2 regions of the Deinococcus ficus genome follow, and region 2 is predicted to be linked to the other one. Evidence: riboswitches for the same ligand, from Rfam matches in the RefSeq annotation. Region 2 holds a riboswitch; the other holds the start of a gene.
What was found. A riboswitch is a leader RNA that binds a small molecule or an ion and turns the genes downstream of it on or off. The one in region 2 is predicted to bind thiamine pyrophosphate.
Positions count from the first base shown of each region.

Region 1: linked by a shared signal. The riboswitch ahead of thiC (phosphomethylpyrimidine synthase ThiC) and the one ahead of DFI_RS09770 (thiamine ABC transporter substrate-binding protein) in region 2 are both predicted to bind thiamine pyrophosphate.

Region 1 is NZ_CP021081.1:2,504,643-2,513,492, forward strand. Features, by position in the region: gene DFI_RS12285 (hypothetical protein) at 1-147, opposite strand, end outside; gene DFI_RS12290 (hypothetical protein) at 237-533, opposite strand; gene mqnP (menaquinone biosynthesis prenyltransferase MqnP) at 512-1,399, opposite strand; tRNA gene DFI_RS12300 (tRNA-Pro) at 1,472-1,548, shown strand; tRNA gene DFI_RS12305 (tRNA-Gly) at 1,574-1,647, shown strand; tRNA gene DFI_RS12310 (tRNA-Arg) at 1,685-1,761, shown strand; gene DFI_RS12315 (hydroxymethylpyrimidine/phosphomethylpyrimidine kinase family protein) at 1,811-2,563, opposite strand; gene DFI_RS12320 (NAD(P)/FAD-dependent oxidoreductase) at 2,560-3,510, opposite strand; gene DFI_RS12325 (thiazole synthase) at 3,507-4,313, opposite strand; gene thiE (thiamine phosphate synthase) at 4,325-5,185, opposite strand; gene thiC (phosphomethylpyrimidine synthase ThiC) at 5,178-7,010, opposite strand; TPP riboswitch at 7,210-7,321, opposite strand; gene DFI_RS12340 (hypothetical protein) at 7,425-7,640, shown strand; gene DFI_RS12345 (MFS transporter) at 7,627-8,754, shown strand; gene DFI_RS20240 (hypothetical protein) at 8,751-8,850, shown strand, end outside.
Region 2 is NZ_CP021081.1:2,004,102-2,012,951, forward strand. Features, by position in the region: gene DFI_RS09720 (hypothetical protein) at 1-222, opposite strand, end outside; gene DFI_RS09725 (aspartate carbamoyltransferase catalytic subunit) at 273-1,214, opposite strand; gene pyrR (bifunctional pyr operon transcriptional regulator/uracil phosphoribosyltransferase PyrR) at 1,211-1,768, opposite strand; gene DFI_RS09735 (hypothetical protein) at 1,901-2,377, opposite strand; gene DFI_RS09740 (Hsp20/alpha crystallin family protein) at 2,725-3,189, shown strand; gene DFI_RS09745 (hypothetical protein) at 3,479-3,931, shown strand; gene DFI_RS09750 (MFS transporter) at 3,953-5,200, shown strand; gene DFI_RS09755 (hypothetical protein) at 5,211-6,146, opposite strand; gene DFI_RS09760 (phosphatidylserine decarboxylase) at 6,187-6,897, opposite strand; gene DFI_RS09765 (NUDIX domain-containing protein) at 6,929-7,375, opposite strand; TPP riboswitch at 7,454-7,554, shown strand; gene DFI_RS09770 (thiamine ABC transporter substrate-binding protein) at 7,602-8,636, shown strand; gene DFI_RS09775 (ABC transporter permease) at 8,683-8,850, shown strand, end outside.

The DNA.
Region 1 (8,850 bases), 500 kb from region 2:
GCCCCCAGCCGCGAACTCCAGCAGCGGACTGCCCTCCCGCTGCGGGTACAGCAGACCCTCGGCCGCGTGGGCCGCGAAGCGGGTGGTGAATTCTCCCTCGGAGCTTTCCAGGGGGCCCAGGCGGTCCCCGGTCAGGAGACCCGTCATGCCGGCGTCCCGGGCCGGGGAAGGGGAGGAATCGCGTGCAGCGCGGCCGTCATTCCCGGCATTCTAGAGCGCCTCATGCGCCGGCGCCCTCACCGCCCGCCGGGCGGCGGCTCCTCCAGCCAGTCCAGGTCCGGTCGCACCTGCCCGGCCGCGTCCAGCACGGCGTCCGCCCGCTCCAGCGCGAAGGTGCCCTCCACCTCCCGCAGCATGTGAATCAGCACCAGCCCCCGCAGCCGCTCCAGCGCCGCCCAGGCCACCCCGCCCACCACATGCGCGTCCTGCGCCAGGGTGAGCAGGCGCAGGGTCAGGCGGTCCTCACCCTCCCGGAAGGCCCGCACGGCCGCCTCGGGCACCAGCCGGCCCCTCAGGTCGTCAGGGTCCGCCACACCACGTCCACGACCACACCCGCCAGCATGGTCAACGCCAGCCACATGTTCGCGTCGAAAAACGCCACGTTCACCCGCGCCAGGTCATCCGGGTTCACGATCCGGTGCTCGTACAGGAGGATGCCGCCCATCACCAACGCCGCCAGGAAGTACCACGGACTCGCCCCCGCCAGCACACCCACCAGCACCAGCAGCGCGAACGTCAGCGCGTGGCTGACCGCCGCGATCCGCAGCGCCCGCGGAATCCCGAACCGCGCCGGAATGCTCTTGATGCCGTTCGCCAGATCGAACCGGTAATCCATGGTCGCGTAGATCACGTCCAGGCCCACCATCCAGAAGATCACCACCGCCCACAGCGCCCACGCCACCGGGTGAAACTCACCCGTCACCGCGATCCACCCGCCCGCCGCCGCCGCGCCGTCCGTCACGCCCAGCCACACGTGACACAGCCACGTGAAGCGCTTCGTGTACGGGTAGCCGATCAGGAACACCACCGCCAACGGCAGCAGCATCAGGCACAGCGGGTTCAGCTGCCACGCCGAGACCACCAGCACCACCAGACTCACCGCCACCAGCGCCCACGCCTGCCCCGGCGACACCTTCCCGGCCGGCACCTCCCGGCCCGCCGTGCGCGGATTGCGCGCATCGATCAGCCGGTCGATGACGCGGTTGGCGCCCATCGCCGCCGTGCGTGCCGACGCCATCGCCACCGTCACCCAGAACACCGTCGCCAGCCCCGGCCAGCCCGTTCCGAACTGATGCATGCTCGCCAGCAGCATCCCCGCATACGCGAACGGCAGGGCGAACACCGTATGCTCGAACTTCACCAGATCCAGGTACGTCTTCACGCGGGCCAGGGCACTCACGCCCCCACCATACGCGCCCCCGCCCCCAGACCCCACGCGGCATCTGCTATAGTCCTGGGGCGCGCAACGCATCGAGGCGTAGCGCAGGCCGGTAGCGCACTTGGTTTGGGACCAAGGGGTCGCTGGTTCGAATCCAGTCGCCTCGACCAAGTTGAATCAAGCGGGCGCGCACCCGCGGGATTGGTGTAGTGGTAGCACAGCAGCCTTCCAAGCTTCTGGCCTCGGTTCGAATCCGTGATCCCGCTCCAAAACGGAAGGCTCCCCACGCGGGAGCTTTCTCACTATGCGCCCTTAGCTCAGCTGGATAGAGCAACCGCCTTCTAAGCGGTCGGTCGTAGGTTCGAGTCCTACAGGGCGCGCCAGCACAAGCAAAACCCCCGGTCAGCAGCCGGGGGTTCATCCATATCGCGCTCAGGTGGTCACAGGGGCGTGAGTGAATCCGAGGGGCCCGTGCCCACCCCCGAGGCCCGGTGCGGCGCGCAGGGCGCGTTGCAGGTAGGCGTGCGCCTGCCGCACCGCCTGCGGCAGCGGCTGGCCGTGGGCAAGATTCGCGGTGATGGCCGCCGAGAGTGTGCAGCCGGTGCCGTGCGTGTGCCGGGTGTGCAGGCGCGGCGCACGGAGGGTCAGCGTATGGTCCGGGGTGCGGAGTTCGTCGGTGACCGTCTCCCCTGCCGCGTGACCGCCCTTGAGGAGCAGCGGGAGGGTGTCGGGGGCGCCGGCCTGCCGCAGGGCGGCCCATTCGGGCAGGTTGGGGGTGACCAGGGTCGCCAGCGGCAGCAGCTCGCGGGTCAGGGTGAACAGGGCGAGGTCGTCCAGCAGGGCGGCCCCGCTCTTGGCGAAGAGGACCGGGTCGACGACCAGGGGCCCGGTCCAGTCGCGCAGTTCAGCGGCGACAGCGGCCACGATGGCGGGCGTGCCGAGCGCGCCGGTCTTGACGGCCTGCACCGGGAAGTCGGTCAGGACTGCGCGAATCTGGGCGCGAACGAGATCTGGGGGGAGCGGGTGGACGGCCTGCACCCCTAAAGTGTTCTGCGCGGTGACGAGGGTAACGGCGGAAGTACCGAACACGCCGTGCGCCTCGAAGACCTTCAGGTCGGCCTGGATGCCGGCGCCACCGCCGGAGTCGGACCCGGCGATGGTGAGCACGACGGGAGGAGCGGTCATGTGGCCCCCGCGGGGACCGGGAGAGCTGGGGCGGGCAGGAGGTCAAGGAGGCGCCGGGCGGTCCAGGGGGCCAGCAGCGCCCCGTGCCGTCCGTGCCCGGTGGCGACCAGCACGCCCGGCTGGCTGGGGTGCGGCCCGACGATGGGGTGGCCGTCCGGGGTGATGGGGCGCAGGCCGACCAGGGTGACCTGAACCGGCTGGTTCCGCAGGCGAGGGTCAAGGCGAACGGCAGCGGCCTGAAGCCAGCGGCAGGCACGTGGGTCGGGGATCCCGTGATTGTTCCGGCGGACGGTGGCACCGACGTACACGCCGTCCGGGCGGGTCAGGGTGTAGGTCCGGGCGCCCTGCCCCCGGCGCCGCCCGGCGGCCCGGGCGGGCGCCGCGGCCGCATCTGGGGGTGTGAACAGCAGCGCCTGCCCCTGCACGGGCGTGACGGCCAGGCCGAAGGTGGCGCTCCAGGCGCCGGCGGCCAGGATCACGGTCCGCGCCTGCCAGGGGCCCTGGTCCGTGGTGAGCTGAACGCCTTCCGGCTGAGAGTGCACGGTCAGCACCCGGCCCGGGTGCACCGGCAGGCCGTGCAGGGCGGCGCGGACCACGCTGGGTGGGTGCACCTGCGCCTCACCGGGCATGCGGGTCCAGGTGCCGTCCGGCTGGCGGGTCAGGACGCCCTCGCGGTAGTGGACGTGCATGCCGCTGGCGGTTTCCAGCTGCCGCGCGAAGGCCGGCCACAGGCGCAGGCTCTCGGCGGCCAGGGCGCCCAGGGGCGTGTCCGGCGTGAGCCCCTCGGCGGCTGGGCTGAGCAGGCCCGCCGCGGCCCGCCACGCCGCGCCGGGCAGGTCGGCGTCCAGCACGGTGACGGCGCGCCCGGCCTGCCGGAGGGCGAAGGCGGTGGTCGCACCGATCAGGCCGCCGCCCACCACGAGCACGTCCGCGTGGCGCGGCGTCATGCGGGGAGTTCCGCGTCCGGGAGGCGCACCGCGCCCACCGGGGGGCTGCTGGGGTTGGCGGCGTCCCGTTCGGCCATCCGCCCGGCCTGCCAGGCGAGCCGGCCCGCCTGCACACCCAGCGCGAAGGCGCGGGCCATGGCGACCGGGTCGCGGGCTTCGGCGATGGCGGTGTTCAGCAGCACGGCGTCCGCGCCGAGTTCCAGGGCCTGCGCGGCGTCGCTGGGCACGCCCAGGCCGGCGTCCACCACGACCGGCACGGCCGCGCCGTCCAGCACCGTGCGGATCAGTTCGGCGGTGCGCACGCCCCGCCCGGACCCGATGGGGCTGGCGAGCGGCATCACGGCCGCGCACCCGGCGGCTTCCAGGGCGCGGGCGAGCACGCCGTCCGGCTGCACGTAGGGCAGCACGGTGAAGCCGTCGTCCACGAGCTGCTGCGCGGCATGCAGGGTGCCCACCGGGTCCGGCAGGAGGTACTTCGCGTCGGGGATGACCTCCAGTTTCACCCAGGTCACGCCGGTCGCGGCGCGCGCGAGTTTCGCCACGCGCACGGCTTCCTGCGCGGTGCGGCAGCCGGCGGTGTTCGGCAGCAGGGCGTAGCGGTCCAGGTCCAGGGCGTCCAGCAGGCCGTCGTGGCCGGGGGACCGGAGTTCCACGCGGCGGATGGCGACGGTCACGAGTTCGGTGCCGGACGCGATCAGGGCCTCGCGCATCACGGTGAAGTCCCGGTACTTTCCGGTGCCGAGAAAGAGGCGGGAGGTGAAGTGGCGGTCACCGAGGCGCAGGAGATCAGGCGGGGTGGTCATGGGCGCTCCTTTCAGCCGCCCCCGATCACGCGCACGATTTCCACGTGATCGCCGGGGTGCAGGGGATGGTCGGGCGCCTGTCCGCCCGGGTGGAAGTGGTCGCCGACGGCGATGGCGACCCGGTCGCGGGGCACGTTCAGCTCGCGCAGCAGGGCGTGCAGGGTCAGGCCGGGGGTGTGGGGGTGCGGCTCGCCGTTCACGTGCAGCGTGGCGATGCCGGCCGCTGCGGCCCGGGGCAGCTTCGCGCGCAGGGCCGCAGCGGCCCGGGCCGGGTCGGGGGCGTCCAGGATGGCGCGCACCACGGCCACGCGGGTGGCGCCGGCCTCCAGCACGGCCTCGATGGTGTCCCTCTCGATGCCGCCGATGGCGTACCAGGGCAGCGGGGGGTTCAGGCGGGCGACGTGCCGGACGTACTCCAGTCCGGCGGCCGCGCGGCCGGGTTTGGTGGGCGTGGGGTGCACCGGGCCGGTGGCGAAGTAGGCGGGCGCTTCGCGCAGGGCGGCGTCGGCGTCATGGGGGCGGTGGGTGCTGCGCCCGATACGCAGCTGTGGGGCGAGCTGGCGGGCCCAGCGGACCGGGAGGTCCCCCTGGCCGAGGTGCACGCCGTCCGCGCCGGCGGCCACGGCCACGTCCACGCGGTCGTTGATGAAGAAGGGCACGTTCCGGGCGTGGGCCAGGGCGCGCACCTTCTCCCCCAGGGCGATGTAGGGGCCGGCCTCGCCGTAGCGGGGGTCGGCGGCCTTGCAGCGCAGTTGCAGGGTATCCACCCCGCCGTCCAGCGCCGCCTGGACCCGCGCGAGAAAGTCGGGTTCGGGCTGGTCCGGGCGGGGCGTGGCGACGAGGTACAGCGCTCCGAGGGGCCGCTCAGTCATTGCCGCTTCCCGACTCGGTGTAGAGCGCACTGCCGCGTTCGCGGAACTCGTGGGCTTTCGCTTCCAGGCCGGCGAGCACGTCCTCGGCGCGCAGGTCGTGGCTGAGTTTCATGCTGCAGAAGTGCGGGCCGCACATGCTGCAGAAATGCGCGGTCTTGGCGGCCTCGGCGGGCAGGGTCTCGTCGTGCAGGGCGCGGGCGCGCTCCGGGTCCAGGGAGAGGTTGAACTGGTCCTGCCAGCGGAACTCGAAGCGGGCCTTGCTCAGGGCGTTGTCGCGGGCCTGCGCGCCGGGGTGGCCCTTGGCGAGGTCGGCGGCGTGCGCGGCGATCCTGTAGGCCATGAGGCCCTCGCGGACATCATTCCTGTCGGGCAGGCCCAGGTGTTCCTTGGGCGTGACGTAGCAGAGCATGGCGGTGCCGTACCACGCGATCTGCGCCGCGCCGATGGCGGACGTGATGTGGTCGTACCCGGGGGCAATGTCGGTGGTGAGCGGCCCCAGGGTGTAGAAGGGCGCTTCCTGGCACACGTCGAGCTGCCGGGTCATGTTCTCGCGGATGAGCTGCATGGGCACGTGCCCGGGGCCCTCGATCATGGTCTGCACGCCGCAGTCCCAGGCGACGCGGGTGAGTTCGCCCAGGGTGTCCAGTTCCGCGAACTGCGCGGCGTCGTTGGCGTCCTCGATGCTGCCGGGGCGCAGGCCGTCCCCGAGGCTGAAGGTGATGTCGTACGCAGCCATGATCTCGCAGATCTCCGGGAAGTGCGTGTACAGGAAGTTCTCCTGGTGGTGCGCCAGGCACCATTTCGCCAGGATGCTGCCGCCCCGGGACACGATGCCGGTGCGGCGCCGCGCGGTGAGGGGCACGTGCGCGAGGCGCACGCCGGCGTGGATGGTGAAGTAGTCCACGCCCTGCTCGGCCTGCTCGATCAGGGTGTCGCGGTACAGCGCCCAGGTGAGTTCCTCAGGCTTCCCGCCGACCTTCTCCAGCGCCTGGTAGATGGGCACGGTGCCGATGGGCACGGGGCTGTTGCGCAGGATCCACTCGCGGGTCTGGTGGATGAAGCGGCCCGTGGAGAGGTCCATGACGGTGTCCGCGCCCCAGCGGGCGGCCCAGACCATCTTCTCCACCTCCTCCTCGATGCTGCTGGTCACGATGCTGGTGCCGAGGTTCGCGTTGACCTTCACGCGGAAGTTCCGGCCCAGGATGGTGGGTTCGAGTTCCGGGTGGTTGACGTTCGCGGGAATCACCGCGCGGCCGCGGGCGACCTCGGCGCGCACGAACTCCGGGGTGATCTCGCGGGGGATGCTCGCACCGAAGGCCTCGCCAGGGTGCTGCTGCGTCAGGTCGAAGGCGGCGTGCTGGCGCAGGTTCTCGCGCAGGGCCACGAATTCCATCTCGGGCGTGATCTCGCCGGCACGGGCGCGCTGCATCTGCGTGCCGGCCTGACCGGCTTTGGTGCGGCGGGGGGCGGGCACGGCCGGGAAGGGCAGCGGGCCGTCCAGGTCGGCGGGCGCGGCGAAGCGGGGCGTGACTTCCAGCCGGGCGTCGTGCGCCAGCCAGGGCCGGGCGACCGGCAGGCCGCGGCGCAGGTCGATGCCCACGGCCGGGTCGGTGTAGGGGCCGCTGGTGTCCGGCACGAGCAGGTCGGGGTTCGGGGTGCTGCGGCTCACGCCGCTGAAGGCCTCCACGGTGGGCGACTGGCGGATGGCGCGCACGGGCACGCGCACGCCCGGGTGCAGGGTGCCGGTCAGGAAGCGTTTCTCGCTGCCGGGAAAGGGGGTGGTGGACAGGGCCGGGGTGGGCGCAGGGTCGGATGTCAGGGGCATGGGGCCTCCACAGGGCAACAGGCGGGGACACGCGCCGGAAGGAACACGGCACGCCAGGAAACAGACGGGGCTGGTCAACAGGAAAAGAGGTCAGGCGCGTGGCCCGCAGGGGGCGTCACTCGCGTGGATTGGTCATCGAATCAAGAGCCCTCCTCCTGAAAGTCGTTCCGGAGGAGGGCGGCCCGCAGGCATGCAGGAAGGTCCGCTCGCGTCAATCTTCCTCCGCTGGTGCAAACCAGATCAGGTTCTAGGGTTAGGCCGCGGCCCTCTCAGCCCGCCGCATCTGCGGCCGGGCACCCCTGTTGACGTGCAAACAGTGTCCCACCGCGCGGGGGCAGGGTCAAGCGCGCCGTCCAGGCGGGCGAACACGGAGCGTGTTAGCCGCTTGTAAGTGCCGCCCGGCATCGTGCGCCCATGACGCAACCCCCTGAACCGCCCGGGCGCGGCACCAGCACCCGCCCCGAGTTCGTGATGTCGGTCTGGCGTTCCCGGGCGGGCCACTGGCAGGGCCGCCTGAAAAGCGTCCGGGACGGCTCGGAACGCCACCTGAGCGACCTGAACGAACTGCTGGACGTGCTGGACCACTGGACGTCCGGCGCCCCCCGGAGGGAACCCCATGCTGAAGCCTGACACCCTGCTGCCCAGCGCCGCGCCCCTGCCGGCCCGCCGGGACGCGCCGCCCGTGAACGTCCCGCTGATGGACGTGACCCTGGACCGCCGGGGCCTGCTGTACGGCCTGCTGTTCTCGTTTCTGCTGACCCTGGCGGTGTACTTCGGGTCGCAGCGTTTCCACGGCTTCGACGGGGCGCTCGCCGGGTACTGCTTCGCGACCATCTTCGCGCTGTTCGGCGTGGTGTACCGCTACGTGGTGTGGCTGCAGCGCCCCGCCACCCGCACGTACTGGAAGCGCGGCTGGGAGCTGTTCTGGCAGCCGGGGCAGCGCGTGCACAACACGCTGCTGTTCTTCCGGATGGGCTGGGAGAAACTGATCGAGCAGCGCTTCATCCGGCGCCGCTCGAAAAACCGCTGGCTGGCGCACCAGCTGATCTTCTGGGGCTGCGTGATCGCCATCGCCATCACCTTCCCGCTCACCTTCGGGTGGCTGCGCTTCGAGAGTGATTTCACCAACCCCAGCGATTACCTGATCGTGCTGTTCGGCCAGCGGCTGGAGTTCTTCACGTTCCCCGCCCGCAGCGTGCTGGGCTGGCTGATCATGCACGGCCTGAACATCGCCGCGGTGCTGTGCCTGGCCGGGATCAGCCTGGTGCTGGGCCGCCGCATCAAGGACGAGGCGGACATCACCACGCAGCGCTTTGATAACGACATCCTGCCGCTGGTGCTGCTGTTCGCGGTGTGCGTGACCGGCATGATGCTGACCGTCTCCAACATGTTCATGGAGGGCAAGTTCTACTACTGGATCACCACCACGCACGCCGTGACCGTGATGCTGTGGCTGCTGTACCTGCCGTTCGGGAAGTTCTTCCACATCTTCCAGCGCATCGCCAACGTGGGCGTGTGGTTCTACAAGGCGGCCGGCGCCAATGGCCCGCAGGCCAAGTGCGCGCGCTGCGACGCGGAGTACATGAGTGAGATGCACCGTGCGGACGTCAAGGCGATCCTGCCGGACCTGGGCTTCGACTACCGGCATGACCAGGCGGAGAACTGGCAGAACCTGTGCCCCGCCTGCCGGCGCAAGCTGATGACCCTGAACCAGTTCCAGGCGACCGGCAAGGAGTTCATGTGACGAGCCTCCCCCGCCCTGCGCCGAAAGAGGTCCCGACCCCCCGCACCTTCTCGAAGGGCCGCGCGTACGCCGAATTCGTGGCGTGGCTGGGCAGCC
Region 2 (8,850 bases):
GCCGGGTTTCAGGCCGAACATCGGGTCGTCGCAGGGCGTGGGGGGCAGCGCCTTCTGGCCCTGTTCGGCAAAGGCGTTCACGGCCGCCACCTGGGCGATCTGCACGTAGCGGATCGCCTGCGTCTGGATGGTCTGCTGGCGGTCGGTGTCGCTGACCTCGCCGCGTTTGCAGGCGGTGAGCAGCAGGCAGGGCAGCAGGAGCAGCAGGTGGGGTCGGGTCATGGTTCACCGAGTGTAGGGACCGGGCGCGGGCCTTTTGTGCCGGGGGGGGTTCAGTGCCGGCCGACGAGCAGGTGGTACAGCACGCTCATGCGGATCGCCTGGCCGTTTTCCACCTGAGCCAGGATGCGGCTGCGGGGGCCGTCGGCGGCGTCGCCGCTGATTTCCACGTCGCGGTTCATGGGGCCGGGGTGCAGCACGATGGCACCGGACTCGGCTTCCCCCATGAGGCGCTCGTTCACCTGGTAGGTGTCGGCGTACTCCTGCATGCTACTCAGGTACCCGGCGGTCATGCGTTCCTGCTGCAATCTCAGGGCCATGACGGCGTGCGCGCCGCGCACGGCCTCGCGGGGGTCGGTGGTCAGGGTCACGCCGGGCAGGGCGGCCAGGTCGCCGGGGAGCAGGGTGGCAGGGCCGCACAGCACGACCTGCGCGCCCAGCTTGGGCAGCAGTTCGGCGTTGCTGCGGGCCACGCGGCTGTGGCGGACGTCGCCGATGATAGCGACTTTCTTGCCGGTCAGGTCGCCGTACTCCTGGCGGATGGTGTAGGCGTCCAGCAGCGCCTGGGTGGGGTGGGCGCGGCGGCCGTCCCCGGCGTTGATGACGGGTTTGCCGCTGTAGCGGGCGATCAGGTGGGCGGCGCCGGCGGCGTGGTGGCGGACGATGTAGGCGTCCACCTTGTACTGCGTGAGAACCTCGACGGTGTCGCGCAGGCTTTCGCCCTTGCTGGCGCTGCTGCTGCCGGCGGCGAAGGTGAACACGTCGGCGCTCATGCGGCGGGCGGCGAGTTCGAAGCTGGTGCGGGTGCGGGTGCTGTTCTCGAAGAACGCCACGCACACCGTCTGGCCCTGCAGGGCCGGGACCTTCTTCACGGGCCGGTCGAGGACCTGGAGCATGGTGTCGGCGTTGTCGAGCAGCGCGCCCAGGCGTTCGGGCGTCCAGTCGTGAAAGTCGAGCAGGTGGCGGGGGCGGGCGCTGGTGGCGGGGGCCGTCATCGGATGTCCTCCAGTTCCCACAGTTCGACGATGTCGGTGCCGTCGGTTTCCTGCAGTTTCACCTTCACGACCTCGTGCTTGGCGGTGGGCAGGTTCTTGCCGACGTAGTCGGCGCGGATGGGCAGTTCGCGGTGCCCGCGGTCCACGAGCACGGCCAGCTGGATGCCTTCGGGGCGGCCCAGGTCGATCAGGGCGTCCAGGGCTGCGCGCACGGTGCGGCCGGTGTACAGCACGTCGTCCACCAGGATCACGCGGCGGTGGGCGATGTCAAAAGGCACGTTCGTCTCGCGGATGATGGGCTGGTGCGCGACCTCGCTGAGGTCGTCGCGGTACAGGGTGATGTCCAGCATGCCGCTGGGCACCTGCACGCCCTCGAGTTCGCTGAGTTTCTCGGCGAGGCGCCCGGCGAGCGGGATGCCGCGGGTGTGCACGCCGATCAGGGCGAGGTTCTCGGCGCCCTTGTTGCGTTCGATGATCTCGTGCGCGATGCGGGTCAGGCCGCGGCGGATCTCGTCGGCGGTCAGGATGGTGGCCTTGGGGGCGCGGTCGGTCATGCCCGGCCTCCGGGGGTCAGGCATGAAAAAAACGGGCCGTTCAGCGCAGGCTGACGGCGGGGGTGGGGTGTGTGCATGCGTACTCCTTCTCCTTGCCTCACGGGGCAGGCCGCCGGGGTGGCGGGCGCGACCTCACGGGATCGCTGGGAAAAAGGCGGGGCGGGGGCGCCCCTTGCCGCACAGGAGTGTAACAGGTCCGCTGCCGGAATCCCTTGCGGGTGTCTGGCCGGCCCGAGCGGCCGGGGCAGGGGCCGGTTCAGGCGGTGCAGGACCGGCGCCAGGTGCCCGGTGGGCCGTGTCCAGGCGCCGCAGCGCGAACTCGAAGCGCCCGATGTTGGCCTCCAGGAGGGAGGCCTCCAGCCGCACGGAGGCCGCGAACCGGCCGTGGGTCCAGCTGTGGTAGGGCGCGGCAGGGTTCAGGGTTTCGTACCGGGTCGCCAGGCGGTCCAGGGTCTTCTCGGTGAAGCCCAGGCACGCGCCGGCCGTGACGCCGAGCAGGCGGGCCGCGGTCTCGGCGGTCCGGTCGTCGCATATCAGGTCGGCGTGGGTGGTCAGGCCGGTGATCACGCGGGGAACGGGGTCGTGGTGGGCGTCGAAGGTGAATGTCACGGCGGGCTGGGCAGGGTCCCGGACCTCGGAGGTGGTGACGCTGTGGGTGTCGTCCAGCTGGACGGTGTCCTGGCGCCGCAGGGTGGAGGGCAGGGTGCCAGGGCGTCCGGCAGGGGGACCGGGGTGGCGGTCAGCAGCAGGGGGAGCAGGCAGCAGGCGGCGCTCACGCGGGGACGATCACACGGCCGCCGGGGCACCCAGTGACGGAATTCAGCTGCGCGCGATGGCGCGCCCGCCTACACTTAACGCGCACTAAACTTGACACACAAGCACTCAGGTTTTAGGATGCTTGCAGTTGAGCGCCGGTGTGCATGCCCGGACGCTTCCAATCCAAGGAGGTCACCCTGATGATGCGATTTGATCCCTTCCGCGAGATCGAGGAACTGTCCCAGCGCATGGACCGCGCCCTGGGCGGCACCCAGAGCGCCCGCCTGTCCCCGCCCGTGGACGTCCACGAGGACGAGACCGGTCTGGAACTCACCCTGGACCTGCCCGGCGTGCAACCGGACGCCATCCAGATCGAGGCCGAGAACAACACCCTGACCGTGCAGGCCGAACGCAAGTACGCCCGCACCGAGGGCCGCACCGCCCACCGCGTGGAACGCGCCTACGGCACCCTGGCCCGCACCTTCAGCGTGCCCGCCAAGTACGACCTCACGAAGGTCGAGGCGGACTTCGACCACGGCACCCTGACCATCCGCGTGCCCCGCAGCGAGGCCGCGCAGAAACGCGCCATCAGCGTCCGCACCGGCGGGCAGGCCACGCCGAACCGCACCGTGGATGCCGGTCAGAGCGACCAGAACAGCCAGTAACCCGCCTCTCCCCCGTCCGGCCGGATGGGGGGTGTTCGCCCGCCCGGGACCTCACCCGGGCGGGCTGCTCCATTCCGCGGGGTTGTCCGGGTCCAGCGGCAGCAGCGCCCCCTGCACCAGGTACGGCCGCGTGCCCGGCCCGCGCGACTCCTGCGCGCCCAGGCCCAGCAGCAGCTCGTCCAGCGCCGCCTGCAGCGCGCGCCCGGTCCGGCGGCAGCCACACCACGCCCACGAAATCCCCGCCGATCACCCGGGAGCGCAGGCCGGGGTCCGGCAGGAACGTCTCGGAGTGCACGTCGCCGCGCAGGTCGTCGCGGTAGATCAGCCGGGCGTGGTCCGGCAGGGTCAGCAGCGACCGGGCCGCCGCGCGGGCCCGCAGCCGGTCGAAGGCCCGGGCGTGCCGGGTGACCTGCGCTTCGAGGTCCTCGAAGGGCGTCAGGGCGAACGGGACGCGCAGCCCGGCGGGCGCGCGGTACAGGCGCATGGGCCGTCCGGCCCGCCGGACCTCGCCGGCCGGGTGCAGCAGCCCGGCCTGCAGGAACTGCCGCGCGCGGTACATCATCCGCTCGGTGCTCACGCCCAGTTCCCGGGCGGCCTGACTGACGCTGAGGGTCCGGCCGATGAAGGGCTTGAAGTGCCGCAGGGCGGCGTTGTCGCTGAGCAGCTGCGCCTGCCGGGCGGTGTGGACGTCGAACCACTCCCCGGTGAACGAACCCAAAATCGTCTGCGGCATTTCAGGTAGGGTACGCCGGACGCTGACGGCATGCCCTCCTCCCCCGCTTCCATGCCCCCCGCCGCGCCGCTGCCCGTCACCTTCTGGGCGTACCTGGGCGGCCTCACCCTGACCGGCCTGGCGTACTCGGTGGTCAGCATCGCCCTGCCCTTCGTGGTGCTGGGCCTGCACTCCGCCCACCCGGAGGGGGCGGTGGGCGCCACCGTGCTGGCCGGCAGCCTGCCGCTGTTCCTGGGCCCGCTGGTGGGCAGCCTCGCCGACCACATTCCGGCCCGGCGGCTGCTGCAGGCTGCGCCGCTGCTGCGCGCCCTGCTGGTGGCTGGCGCGGGCCTGCTCACCGTGCGGGGGGCCGTCAGTCTGGAAGCGCTGCTGGCGCTGTCGTTCCTGAACGGCCTGCTCACCACCCTGAGCGTCACCGCGGCCGGCGCCCTGCTGCCGCGGCTGGTCCCGCCCGCGCGGCTGGCCCAGGCGAACAGCCTGCAAAGCGGCGGCCTGATGGGCGCCCCCCTCGTCGGCTACGGGCTGGGCGGCGTGCTGGTGCACGCCCTCGGCGCCGGGGAGACGCTGCTGCTGGCCGCACCCTTCATCGCCTCGCTGGCCGTGGCCGCCCGGGCCCTCCCCACCCTGCCGCCCGTGGGCACCCCGGGGCGCGGCGGGCCCGGCCTGGACCTGCTCGCCGCCGCGCGCGTGATGCGCGCCTCGCCGCTGCTGCTGGGCCTGGTGGGCACCAGCTTCCTGCTGAACCTCGCCATGAACCTGATGAACGTCCGCGCGCCGCTGTTCATGCGCACCGCCGGGCGCGGCGCGGCCGACTACGCGGTGTTCGAGATGCTGATTTCCGGCGGGGTGCTGCTGGGCATCCTGCTCGTCACGCCCCTCGCGCGGCGGCTCACGCTGGACGGCGTGCTGGGCGTGAGCCGCTGGGTGCTGCCGGCCGGCACGGCGGCGCTGGCGCTGCCGCAGGTGGGCGCGTGGTGGGCGGCGGCCGCGGTGTTCGGCGTGGGCCTGGGCCTGCTGGAGGTGGCGGCCGTGACCCGCATCCAGGAGCTCATCCCGGACCACGTGCGCGGCCGGGTGATGGGCACCTTCCTGGGCGTGAACGCCGGGGGCCTGTCGCTGGGCGCGACCCTGGCCGGCTGGACCGTGCCCACCGCCGTCCTGATGACCGTGCTGAGCACCGCCCTGCTGCTGCTGGCGCTGGGCTGGCCGCTGGTGGCCCGCGCCGAGGCCCGCCGCGCCCGGCCACTTCCGACCCTGCCGCAGCCGGCCGGTGACTGAGCCTCCCTCTCTACTCGCCTTCCTGCACGGCCTTGAGCAGGTCGCCGGCGATCTCCAGCGCGGCCGGGCCCAGCGGCGCGCGCCCGGCGCCGAGCAGCACGCCCAGCTTCTCGCGGCGGGCGCTGCTCAGGTGCGGCCAGCGGGTCAGGTCCGGACGGTGCAGGCGGGCCGTCTCGTCCCGCAACAGGCGCACCGCGCCGTCGTAATACCCGCACTGGTAGGCGGCGCGGGCGCGTTTCTCCTGATCCAGCAGGCCCAGGCCGCGCGTGGCGAGCAGCACCCGGCGCGCCTCCTCCTGCCCGCCGAAGGCATACAGGTGCTCCAGGTGGTACACCGCCTTCGGGTAGCGCAGCCCGGCCGCGGCGCGCCACGCGTGCGGCAGGCGGATCTCGAACTCCGGCCACTGGTGCAGGTGCGTGAGCAGCGCCGGGTACAGCGCCCCCAGGGCGATGTCGCGGGCGTCCGCCAGGGCCAGCAGGCCCTCCTGCGGGCCGTGCCCGGGGCCGGTGTGTGCCTGCCGGGACGCCTGGATCTGCTCGCGGGCGGTGTTCAGCAGTTCGGCGCGGTGCGCGGCCAGCTGCGAGGGGTTCAGATGCCACAGGGTGCGCTGGATGCGGCCGTACCCGCCGGTGGGGTCGTACAGCACGCGGCTGGTGGCCAGCAGGGCCAGCGGGGCGTCCGTGCGGGCCACGTCCCAGTCCCGCCAGGCCTCGAGCTGCTCGTACGGGAAGCGGTGCACGGTCACGCCGGCGCGCGTGTCGGTCTGCGCGGCGCTCAGGCCGCGTTCGAAGGTCACGAAGGTGGGCACGCTGCCGGTCCACTGCTCGTCCGTGCCGTAACTGCCGGCCTGCGCCAGCGCGCGCACCTTGCGGTCGGCGGTGAGGCGCTCCACGACGCGTTCGGTGGTGGCGTGGCGGTCGGTGCGGTCGGGGGTTCGGTCGGTCATGGGACGGGTCCACCGTCCAGCATACGCAGGGGCGGGCCGGTCACACCGTTGCCGGGGCTCCTTCAGTGCCCTGCTCGCCGCGCCGGGCCAGCGGGGTGAGGCCGGCCTGCACGCGTCCGCCCACGCTGACCTGCGGCACGAACGCCTCCGGGACGTGCAGCAGGACCAGGGCGCCCTCCGGCAGGAAGGCGAGCTTCACGCCGGCCTGCACAGCGTCTCCCGGAGTCACGTACCGGCGGGCGTTCAGGGCCCGGCCCGGCGCGACCAGTGCCAGTGTGACCGGTGTGCCGTCCGGCCCCGTCAGGCGCAGGGTCAGGCGTTCGTTTTCCAGCGTGCCCCGCCCGGCCAGCAGGTTCCCGGCCGGGCCGGTCAGGGTCGCCAGTGGGCCGGCCAGCGGCACGTTCACACGGCTGCCGTGAAATGGCGCGGCCTCCACCGCCCCGGCCAGGGGGGCGGTCACGAAACGCACGTCCAGCGCGCCCACGTGCACGCCCAGCAGCCAGCCGTCCGCAAGGCCGGCGGGGGCGCCCAGCAGGTCGGCGGCGTCCAGCGGGCCGTTCAGGCCGGGCACGTCCAGGCGGCCGCCGGTCACGCGCCGCACGAACGCCACGCGCCCGTCGGCCGGGGCCAGCAGCTCACCGGGGCCGGGCCGCGCCAGCCGCACGGGGTCACGGTAGCGGTGCACCGCCCGGCCGTACGTCAGGGCGGCGCCTGCCGCGGCCAGCATCCACACCCGTCGGGGAACACGCATGGCGTGCAGTGTAGCCCTGCCCGGCGTGGCGTCAGGCGGGGTGCACGGTTTCGGTCAGCCATTCGCGGCGCAGCAGGTGCGCCTCCACGGCGGCCGGCAGCCACGGCAGGCTGTTGGCGGGCAGGGCATCCGGCGCGAACCACCCGAGTTCGCCCGTGTGCTCCAGGGCCCGGGGCTCGCCGGTCCAGGTGCGGGCCAGGAAGAAGAAGTCCACGCCGCGTGCCGGGCCTTGCCCGGCCGCGCCGGTCAGGTCGTATCTCGCCACGCCCAGGCACTCCAGGTCCTGCGGGCGGACGTGCAGCCCCACCTCCTCGCGCACCTCGCGGGCGGCGGCCTGCGCAAGGGGCTCGCCGGGCTCGACCCGTCCGCCCGGCAGGTTCCACAGGCCAGCGGCGTACCGGGTGCCCTCGCGGCGGCCGAGCAGCAACCGGCCCTGCGCGTCCTGCAGGAACGTCCAGACGACCAGCGTGAGGTCCATGCGCGGCAGCGTACCGCCCGGCGGGACGAAAGGTGCGGCCGGGGCCGCGGGGGGGCGGGCGGTGCGCTATGCTCCGCGCTGCGTCACCTGGGGTGCCCCGCGGCAGAAGTGGGGCTGAGACACACCCAAGGAACCTGAACCGGGTCATACCGGCGGAGGGAGTGTGACCGGCCCGGCCACCGTCCGGGTCAGGACCTCCCCTCTCGTGACGCGAGGGGGATTTTTCATGCGGACCATCCTGCTTTCCACCGTTCTGGCCCTCGGCGCTCAGACCGCCGCCGCCCAGACCACGCTGACCGTGATCACGCACGACAGCTTCGACCTCGACAAGAAACTCGTGGCGGCCTTCGAGAAGGCCAATAACGCCCGGGTGCGCTTCGTGAAGGGCGGGGACGCCGGGGAGCTCCTGAACCGCCTGGTGCTCACGCGCCGCGCGCCGGTCGCGGACGTGGTGTACGGCCTGGACAACAGCCTGCTCGCCCGCGCCCGGCAGATGGACCTGCTGCAGGCGTACCGCTCGCCGCTGACCGCGAAGGTCCCGGCCGCGTACCGCCTGGACGACGCGGGGCTGCTGAACACCGTGGATTACGGGTTCGTGGCCCTGAACTACGACCGCGCGGCCTTCGCGAAGACCGGCTTGCCCCTCCCGAAGTCGCTGGACGATCTGAAGAAACCCGAGTACGCGCGCCTGACCGTGGTGCCCAGCCCGGCCACGAGCAGCCCCGGCCTGGCGTTCCTGCTCGCCACCGTGAACCACTACGGCGAGGCGGGCGCCTGGGCGTGGTGGCGCGAGGCGCGCCAGGGCGGCCTGAAGGTCGTGCGCGGCTGGAGTGACGCGTACTACAAGGACTTCACCCGCGGCGGCGGGAAGTACCCCATCGTGCTCAGTTACGCCAGCAGCCCCGCCGCCGAGGTGTACTACGCCGACGGGTACAGCGCCGCGCGGCCCCCGAAGGAAAGCCCCACCGCGAACCTGCTGCTGCCGGGCAGCACCTGGCTGCAGCTGGAAGGCGTGGGCATCCTGAAGGGCGCCAAACAGCCCGCCCTGGCCCGCAAGTTCGTGGATTTCATGCTGGGCGCCGGCGTGCAGGCGGACCTGCCCACCCGCATGTGGGTGTACCCGGCGGTGGGCGGCGTGAAGCTGGACCCGGTGTTCCGGTTTGCGCAGACGCCCGCGGCGGCGAAGGTGAACGCGGCCGTGACCGCCAACCCGCAGCGGCTGGTGGACGCCTGGGTGACGGACGTCCTGCGCGCCCGCTGAGACTGGCCCCCGCGCGCATGCAGCCCGCCACGCACAGGACGGCCCGGTGACCGGGTCGCGGCTGGCCGGCTGGCTGCTGGCGCTGCCAGCCCTGCTGTTCACGGCGCTGTTCCTGGCGGTTCCGCTGGGCCGCACCCTGGCCGAAGGCGGCGTGAACCTGGGGGTGTGGCGCGACCCGTACTTCCTGGGCCGGCTGGGCTGGACGCTGGCGCAG